3 regions of the Clostridium nitrophenolicum genome follow, and region 2 is predicted to be linked to each of the others. Evidence: riboswitches for the same ligand, from Rfam matches in the RefSeq annotation. Region 2 holds a riboswitch; each other region holds the start of a gene.
The links. A riboswitch is a leader RNA that binds a small molecule or an ion and turns the genes downstream of it on or off. The one in region 2 is predicted to bind glycine.

Region 1: another riboswitch for glycine. It lies ahead of gcvT (glycine cleavage system aminomethyltransferase GcvT); the one in region 2 lies ahead of ACZ5N4_RS00765 (GrdX family protein).
Region 3: another riboswitch for glycine. It lies ahead of ACZ5N4_RS05635 (ACT domain-containing protein); the one in region 2 lies ahead of ACZ5N4_RS00765 (GrdX family protein).

What each region holds. Positions count from the first base shown of each region.
Region 1 covers NZ_AP042469.1:3,041,060-3,044,333, forward strand. The annotation lists gene gcvPA (aminomethyl-transferring glycine dehydrogenase subunit GcvPA) at 1-150, opposite strand, end outside; gene gcvH (glycine cleavage system protein GcvH) at 152-535, opposite strand; gene gcvT (glycine cleavage system aminomethyltransferase GcvT) at 577-1,683, opposite strand; glycine riboswitch at 1,846-1,944, opposite strand; gene ACZ5N4_RS14445 (PilZ domain-containing protein) at 2,239-2,931, opposite strand; gene purF (amidophosphoribosyltransferase) at 2,997-3,274, opposite strand, start outside.
Region 2 covers NZ_AP042469.1:143,386-146,659, reverse strand. The annotation lists gene trxA (thioredoxin TrxA) at 1-97, opposite strand, end outside; gene trxB (thioredoxin-disulfide reductase) at 113-1,033, opposite strand; gene ACZ5N4_RS00765 (GrdX family protein) at 1,305-1,682, opposite strand; glycine riboswitch at 1,826-1,890, opposite strand; glycine riboswitch at 1,891-2,070, opposite strand; gene ACZ5N4_RS00760 (DegV family protein) at 2,416-3,255, opposite strand; gene ACZ5N4_RS00755 (tRNA (cytidine(34)-2'-O)-methyltransferase) at 3,271-3,274, opposite strand, start outside.
Region 3 covers NZ_AP042469.1:1,231,409-1,234,682, reverse strand. The annotation lists gene thrC (threonine synthase) at 1-1,293, opposite strand, end outside; glycine riboswitch at 1,683-1,776, shown strand; gene ACZ5N4_RS05635 (ACT domain-containing protein) at 1,920-2,189, shown strand; gene ACZ5N4_RS05630 (DUF711 family protein) at 2,214-3,274, shown strand, end outside.

The DNA of each region.
Region 1 (3,274 bases), 2.9 Mb from region 2:
TAACTCCGACATACCTTTGTTCATATTTAAGCTTCTATTTAAACAAACATCCTTTGGAATATCTGCAAATAATTCATCTATAGAGTTTACCCCTATTGTTTTTAGCATTAGCTCTTTATCTTCCGCTGTTAGCGGTAAATATGGATGCATACTATTCCCCCTTATTACATAATTTTTCGTATTGGTCAGCTTTTAATAAGCCATCGACTTCTGATTTATCTGACATTTCAACAACTATCATCCAGCTGCCATAAGCATCTTCATTGACTAGTTCTGGACTATCACCCAGCTTTTCATTTATTTCAACTACCTTCCCTCCAACAGGAATAAATAGATCTGAAGCCGCTTTTACTGATTCAACAACTCCAAAGGCTTCATCTTTAGAAAATTCTGTATCAACCTCTGGTAGCTCTACAAATACTATTTCCCCTAATGAATTCTGAGCAAAATCTGATATTCCTATATAAGCCTTATTCCCCTCAACCTTTACCCATTCATGATCCTTACTATACAATAACTCATTTAAAATTTTCATATAAATATCCTCCTTTTAGTATTAAATATTTTTAATATTGATTACTTATTGTAATTTTTTTTATAAAATCTTTTATCCACTACTTCAGCTTCAATAAGCTTGTTCCTAACCTTAATGAAGATGGTAGTTCCTAGTTCAGAATACTTTGAATCAATTAAGGCTAAACCTATATTTTTCTTAATAGATGGTAAAAGATAGCCAGTTGTAACGGTTCCTATCTTATCATCTTCTGCAAAAACATCGTATCCATGTCTTGGAATAGCCTTTTCTTTCATTTCAAACCCTACTATTTTTCTTTTTAGGCCTTCCTTCTTTTGCTTTACAAGAGCATCCTTACCTATGAAATTCTCCTTGTTCAACTTAACGAAGAATCCTAATCCAGCTTCAAGTGGTGTTATAGATTCTGACAATTCATTTCCATAGAGCGGTAAATTAACTTCAAATCTTAAAGTATCTCTAGCGCCAAGCCCTACTGGCTTCAATCCATCTTCTTTTCCGACATCCAATATCCTATCCCATAAGTCTATTACACTTTCAACGTCTGTGTAAATTTCGAAACCATCTTCCCCAGTATAGCCAGTTCTGGAAACTAGGCATTTTATCCCCCCTATTAAAATGCCTCTTTTGCAGAAGAAAAATTTAATGTCTTCTAGATCTGTATTTGTAAGCTTTTGAAGTATTGCCTGAGCTTTCGGTCCTTGAATTGCAAGTTGAGCAATAGATGATGAGATATTTGTTATATCTACTTCAAATTCATCTTTATTTTTTAACATCCAATCAAAATCTTTTTCAATATTTCCAGCATTTATTACTAAAAAAAAGTGATTTTCATTAAATCTATAAACTATTAAATCATCAACAACTCCTCCATCTGGATAACACATAAAAGCATATAAAATTTGGTCATCTTCTAATACAGCTATATCATTTGTCACTAAGTTTTGAACAAATTTAAAAGCATCTTCTCCAATTATCTCTACTTCTCCCATATGGGAAACATCAAATAACCCAGCCGCCGTGCGCACTGCTTCATGCTCAGCTATTATACCTTCATATTGCACTGGTAGAGCCCAACCAGCAAAGTCTATAATTTTGCCACCATATTTTTCGTAAGAATTGAACAACGGAGTCTTCTTTAATCCTTCCATACTTCAATACCCCCTATAATTTTTTGTACAACAAATAAAAAGGACATGAAGGCAAACTTTAAGTTAGCCCACATGTCCTCTGTTTCTTTACCTGAGAGTTTCGATATATAACCATATCTTACACCGTTGGTTCTGCTATTTAAAACAGTCTTTTCAGAGTTTCGTCCTACAACGTTATTTTTACCTGAGAGTTTCTAATATAGCCGTGGTACTATATCATTGCTCCTTCGGTTAACAGATGTTATCTCACACTGTAGTCATCCGAAAAATATTAAATTTTATTTTCAAGTTAATTATATTGCTCTCTGTAATTATTTTCAATAATAGTTAAAAAGTTAACTTCATAAAATTGCCAATATTCAAATTATTTCTATATATGCTTTTTATAGTGAGATTTTTTAATGATATGTTAATTCTTTTAGTAAATATTAGCATATTAATAAAGTACTCATTTAATAAATATCAAACTATCGTTAAAAAGCTAATAGTAGATTATTTTCATTTACATTTAATATTATTTAGCATTTTGCAAAAATATTCCTTATATGTAATAAATCATTCTGTACCATTTTTTCTATTTTTAGCTCTTAAATAAATTTCGTTTTCAAAAATAAACTCTATTATTTTTTCTCTTTCTTTTTCTGTTATAATATCGAAATAAATTCCATAGAGATAAATAGTTCCATCAGGATCTGAGATAACTTCTTTTCTTGTTATCTTACTGAGAAGAGACAGTCTGCAATTTACATTTATGCAAACTATTATTTGACTTCCAACGTCTAAGCTATCAGAGCACTGCAGTTTTAATCCTCCTCCACCTATATCAGTTATAATGCCAGCTTTGAATCTATTTCTTGCAAGTATCTCAGTTGATATATCTGATATTGAGTAATAATGAATACCTGCAGCTAAAGGTAGGTATGAAATCTTCAAGTTAATTGGAATTCTATGGTACATTCTTCTGTCAATAAGTCTTATTATCTTAGGAGGACTTAGTACAAGATGTATGTATTCTTCATTGTTTTTTATTCCTAAAACAGTTGATTTGCAAAGAAACAGTTCATTCTCTTGTAATACTATAAGTTCTATATGTTTATCTACTGGAAAAATAAAATGCTCATAATAATCGACGCTTACAAGAATACATTCCTTGTAAACGGTTTTTATAACCCCTGTACAGCTTCTACTTTCGTGCATCAACTGAAGCACTTTATTACAACAATTCAAGTTAACAAATTTATCCACCATCTAGCCACATCCCCTTAACAGCATAAATATGTAGTTTATATTATACAGTAAAAATGGAAATATTTCTATTTTATAAAGCATTGAAGACAAATATCTTTCTTCTTACCAATAGATTTCAGTAAACCTTCAATACTTAGATATTGTAAACTGTCAGCATCAATGAGATCTTTTATTTCATCTATACTGTATCTAGAACCGACTAACTCATGACTATTAGAAGTATTGATTCCCCAAAAGCACGGATATTTTATAATAGGAGAAGCAGCTCTAAAATGTATCTCTTTTGCGCCTGCATTCCTTAATAATTGTACAATTCTTTTACTTGTAGTTCCTCGCACAATAG
Region 2 (3,274 bases):
ATATTTCACACTTATCTCCCCAGAAATCTACGAATACTGGTTTTTCAGTATAATTTACTATTTCAGCATCAAAATTTTCCTTAGTTAATTCTATCATTGATAAAACCTCCTTTTATTTGTGATTTTCTATATAGTGTTCAGCAGCTGTTGCAGCTATGGCTCCGTCTGCTGCAGCTGTTATAACCTGTCTTAATAGTTTCTTTCTTATATCTCCAGCAGCAAATACTCCTGGAATATTTGTTTTCATGTCATCATCAGTTACAATATATTGATTTTCCATTTCTATTTGTCCTTCAAATAACTTAGATATTGGATCATATCCAACGAATACGAAGCATCCATCAACCTTTAATTCGCTAGTTTCTCCAGTTTCTCTATTTTTTAAAACAAGACCTTCTAATATTTCATCTCCCAATGCTTCTTCAACAGTTGAGTTCCATATAAAGTCTATTTTTGGATTTGCAAATGCTTTTTCTTGTAGTGATTTCGCTGCTCTTAATGCATCTCTTCTATGTATTACAGTTACATGCTCAGCAAACTTTGTAAGGTATATAGCCTCAGTTATAGCTGAGTCTCCTCCCCCTATAACAGCTATATCTAGATCTGTAAAGAAGTCTGCATCACAAGTTGCACAGTAGGAAACTCCTTTTCCTCTTAATTCTAATTCATTCTTGAATCCTGAAAGTCTTGGAGTAGCACCAGTAGCTACTATTATTGTTTTTGCTTGATATGTTTCTTTTCTTCCTTTAACTACCTTTATGTCTCCTGACAATTCAACTTCTACTATTTCATCTTTAGCAAACTCAGTTCCGAATTCTTCTGCTTGTTTTCTCATTCTTTCACTTAGTGTTGAACCTGTGCAATCTTCAATAGATCCAGGATAGTTTTCAAGCTCATCTGTAGTTGTTGCCTGACCACCGTATTTCGCTCTCTCAATAAGTAAAGTTTTCATTCTTGATCTTGCAGCATAAAGGCCTGCTGACAGTCCTGCTGGACCACCACCGATTATTATTGTGTCATAAATCTGTGACATTTTTGTTCCCTCCCGCTTTTTAATATATTAATTACTTTTTAGATTCAATATCTATATATTAAGTACGCACTACTAAATATAATTGCAATGGTACTATTTTAAGCATACATTTATGCTATTATTCATTATTATGAAACTCCTTCTCCATACTGTCGAATGAGTAAGCGATCATCTCAAAATCAAAGATTTTGGATGCCTGCTTATGAAACTCCTTCTCCTATTGTCGAATGAGTAAGCGACTCACTCCAAATCAGAGATTTGAGTTCTCTGCTTAATTAAATGCATGATAGATTAAATCATAATCTATAAGTTGAAAGTCTTCTAGCACTTGCTTACTCCATTTTGGGATGCCAAACTTTTGAGTAAATTTCTCAGTAGCATATATACCTTCCTCTATATAATTTAAAGATTGTATATCTACGGATTCACTTTTGCCTTTTGATATAACAACTGTTCTGTAAGGAGTTTCATTAGGTTTTATACTACTCATTAAAGGATGTGTGAGTAATTTATGTCCTTTATGTATGTAATCTCTTACCTTTTTAAATACATCCATTGTATTGCCATTCACGTAATCGGTTTCATGACTACTGCTTAATTTTTCTCTGCTCATTGGATTATTAGTTACAATAATTACTGGCTCTATCATTTTTATTCTCCTTTTCAAAACGAAACTTTAACACCAACTATATCGTATATCAGATTGCATTCAATTAATATTTTAAACATTTTCTATTCAAAATATATTTCGACATTTTGATCTAACAAAAAACAGAGGCAGAAAGCATTCGCTTTTCTACCTCTGTCTATTAACCTGAGAGTTTTACTCCTTCGGTGCTTATCGCTTTCCAGAGACTTGTCCATTTTCGGTCCTTTTGCCTGAGAGCTTCATATTATTTAAGCAAAATAATACTTATTCCTTCGGCTATCCATTTAAGGATACCATATATTAGAACCTTATACGCTCTAATATATAGTAAGTAGATTATCAACGCAAAATTTGTTAAGTTTTCTACTTAATCTCCCGAAAATTTCATCCAACTTTATTAATTTTTTAACGTTTTCATTGACAACTTAATTATATAATAGTCAAACAAAAAATTCTATACATTTAGAACATATTAATTATTCAATTTTATTATAAGATCTATCTGCTTTTTCAATACCATTTTTCGCGAATATTTTGGTTATATTTCAATATATTTACAATTTATTCGCTAAAATCCTCAATAACCCTTGATATATTTCTTAATTTTCATTCAATAAAATTAAATATACAACAAAAAAACTTTGTTTGCAAGATTACATTTGTCAAACAAAGTCTTTTTAATTCCATATTGTTAATAAATTATAGATATTTTTTTAACAATATATCCGATTTATTAATGATTCTCTATAAAAAATACACCACCAGCCCTAGGTCCTGAGTGTATACCTACAACACATCCTACTTCACATTCTATAAATTCCTTATCTATTGACTTTAAAGATTCCCTTAAAGCATCTAATATCTCCTTATTTTCGACATGTAAAAGTATAGAGGCTTCTCCCTCTTTTATTCCTTTCTTATCTATATAATCTAAAATATATTTTATAGATTTCTTGTTGCCTCTTAACTTATCAATAACTACCATCTCACCATTTTCTACTGCTAGAATTGGTTTAATACCTAATATATTGCCTATAACCCCTGCGGTTTTAGATAATCTTCCACCCTTAACTAGATTGTCTAAAGCTTCAAAAGCAAGTACACTCTTTACATGTGGAATTAAAGTTTTGATTTCGCTTTCTATCTCTTTAATTCCTAATCCTGCTTCTTTTAACCTAGCCGCCTTAAGCACCAAAAGTCCAAGACCTGATGTAACATTTAAACTATCTATTACCACTATATCATCCGTTCCTAGCATTTCCTTAGCAATACATGCAGACTGATACGTTCCACTCATTTTAGAAGAAATATGTATAGAAACTATCTTGTATCCTTTTTCGCTATAACTCCTATAGCATTCTAGGAATCTTTGAGGATTAACCTGTGTTGTTCCAGGGAATTCATCGCTTTGCTCCATTTTTAATAGGAGTTCCTGTAAGTTTATATCTATTCTATCCTTATAGGTTGTTTCTCCAAAATTAATTAATAGCGGAAGCACTTCTATATCATATTCTTTTACTATTTCTTCAGGTAAATCAGATGTACTATCCGTTATTATCTTTATTTTTTCCATCAAGCTTATACCTTCCTAT
Region 3 (3,274 bases), 1.1 Mb from region 2:
ACTTCTTGGAAACTTAAATGGACTTGCAGTAGATGCTATTAAGGTAGCGCTATCATCATATGTATTTTTCTTATACTTTTCATAAACATCATAAGCTACAGCAGTATGTGTATCTATAACATACTCTGAAGTTTCATAGACCTTTTTAACTGCTTCAAGAGTTTCTTTTTCGTCAGCAAAGTCCCCATATAATATCTTCAGCTTTTCTTTCATCTCATCATTTATCTCATACTTACCTTCTTCTTTAAGTTGTTTCATGAGATTATTTATAAGTTCTTCATCTCTGCCGCTTATTTCATATAAAAATCTTTCTAAATTGCTGGATATTAAAATATCCATAGAGGGAGAATTGGTTACGGAGAATTCTCTTCTCCTGTCATAAATTCCAGTGTTTATGAAATCTGTAAGTACTTTATTTTCGTTAGATGCACAAATCAATCTTCCTAGTGGCACTCCCATTGCTTTAGCATAGAAAGCCGCTAGTATATTACCAAAGTTTCCTGTTGGCACAACTACATTTATCCTTTCTCCTTCTTGTATTTTTTTATCTTTTAATAATTTCACATATGAATAAACATAATAGACAACCTGAGGCACCAATCTTCCTATATTTATAGAGTTTGCAGAAGAAAGCATATAGTTATTTTTATTTAATAATTCGTTAAAGGCTTTATCACTAAATATCTCCTTAACTCCATTTTGCGCATCATCAAAATTACCCTCTATACTAACTACAAAAGTATTTTTTCCTTCTTGCGTAGTCATTTGTCTCTTTTGAATTTCACTTACCCCATCCTTTGGATAAAAAACTACAATCTTTGTTTTATCAACGCTATCAAAACCTTCTAATGCTGCTTTTCCAGTGTCTCCGGATGTAGCTGTAAGTATAACTATTTCTTTTGTTATGCCTGTTTTCTTTGCTGCTGTTTTTAAAAGGTGTGGAAGTATACTTAATGCCATATCCTTAAATGCCAATGTCTTTCCATGATAAAGTTCTAAAAAATATGCTCCTGCTTTGTAGGTCAGTGGCGCTATATAAGAATTTTCAAACTTTTCATCATAGGCTTTGTCTATGCATTCTCTAAGTTCAACATCACTAAAATCATCAAAATATTTTTTAATAATATAAAATGCAAGTTCCTTATAGTTCATATTCCCTAACTCTTGAAAGGATTTTGTGATTTTAGGAAATTCCTCTGGTACATATAGTCCTCCATCTTCAGCTATTCCCCTAATTATTGCTGCAGATGCTTCTACAACCTTCCCTTTTCCCCTAGTACTTCTATACAACAATGTATTAGCCCCCTTTTTACAGTTAATGCCACTTAGTTTTTTATTTTTAAAATATCAAACTGATTAATACTTTATAATGTTTTTCACTAAAAGTCAAATGTATTTTATATGCGTACAGTTTCTAATTGTAAAATTTAAACGTTAACACTGGGTTATTCTGTAATTTTATTAACAAGTTTATATTTTTCTAAAAACTGAAAAAATTAAAAGTTTTAGTTATAGTTCAAAATGCAAGATTTTTGCAGGATTCTCCTGTCAGAAAACGTTTTTATTGCAAAAACAAACAAAATTCGAAAGTTGATTTAGATGGATGTCTATGTTAATATCCATTTAAACAATTTAATACGGATCGGATGAATTTAGCGGAATAATTTTATTAAACCGTTATTGGACGAACCTCTGGAGAGACTCAACTGAGCACCGAAGGGGAAAGCCAAAAGATATTTTGGTGAAGCTCTCAGGTAAAAGGACAGGGAATTTTGAACGGGAAAAATAACTATTTATTTTTTGATTCAAAAATCTTGCTTTCCAGAGACTAAATTTAGATTTAGTCTCTTTTATTTTGTCCGATGGATACACACCTGGGTAAATTGTTTAAAATTTAATTTCATAAGGAGAGATAAAAAATGAAAGCATTTGTAAGTGTACTAGGAAAAGATAAGGTAGGTATTATTCATGAAGTAACTTCTGTATTATCTAAAAACAACGTAAATATTTTAGATATTAATCAAACTCTCATAGATGATTACTTTACTATGGTAATGCTTGTTGATTTGTCAAAAATGCAGCTGGAATTTAAAGATCTAAAGACTAAGCTTGAAAATAAAGCTGCAGAAATAGATGTTTCTGTTAAAGTTCAGCGAGAAGATATATTTAATTCAATGTACAAAATTTAAATTACAAGGAGTTTTAAAGTAATGATTAATTTAAACAATATAATGGAAACAATAAAAATGATAGATGATCAAAATTTGGATATAAGAACAATTACAATGGGTATATCTCTTTTAGATTGCTGCCATAGTGACGGAAAGCAATCAAGAATTAAAATTTATGATAAAATAACTAAATATGCAGAAAACTTAGTTAAAGTTGGAAGAGAAATTGAAACAGAATATGGAGTACCTATTGTCAATAAAAGAGTATCTGTAACTCCTATATCTATTATTGCTCAAACTTGTGATGATACTGATTATGTTGAATTCGCTAAGACTTTAGATAGAGCTGCTGAAACTTTAGGAATTGACTTTATAGGAGGATTTTCAGCTCTTGTACAAAAAGGATACACTAAAGGAGACAGAATACTTATAGAATCAATTCCTGAGGCTCTAGCTATTACAAAAAAAGTTTGTTCCTCAGTAAATGTTGGAAATAGCAAATCTGGAATAAATATGGATGCTGTTAGAGACATGGGGAGAATAATAAAAAAAGCTGCTTATCTTACAAAGGACGCAGACAGTATAGGCTGTGCTAAACTTGTAGTCTTTGCTAATGCAGTAGAAGATAATCCATTTATGGCTGGCGCATTTCATGGCGTTGGAGAAGCTGAATGCATAATAAATGTTGGTGTTAGCGGGCCAGGAGTTGTAAAATCTGCCCTTGAGCAAGTAAAAGGACAAAGCTTTGATATAGTTTCAGAAACAATAAAGAAAACTGCATTCAAGCTAACAAGACTTGGTCAATTTGTAGCACAGGAAGCTTCAAAAAGACTAGATGTTCCTTTCGGAGTAGTTGACCTATCACTTGCTCCAACACCAGCTATAGGTGATAGTGTAGGAAGACTTTTAGAAGAAATGGGACTTGAAAGCTGTGGATGTCATGGAACTACTGCTGCTTTAGCCCTATTAAACGATGCAGTTAAAAAGGGCGGTGTAATGGCCGCTTCTCAAGTAGGTGGACTTAGTGGTGCATTCATTCCTGTAAGTGAAGATGAAGGAATGATAGCTGCAGTAAAATCTGGTTCCTTAAATTTAGAAAAGTT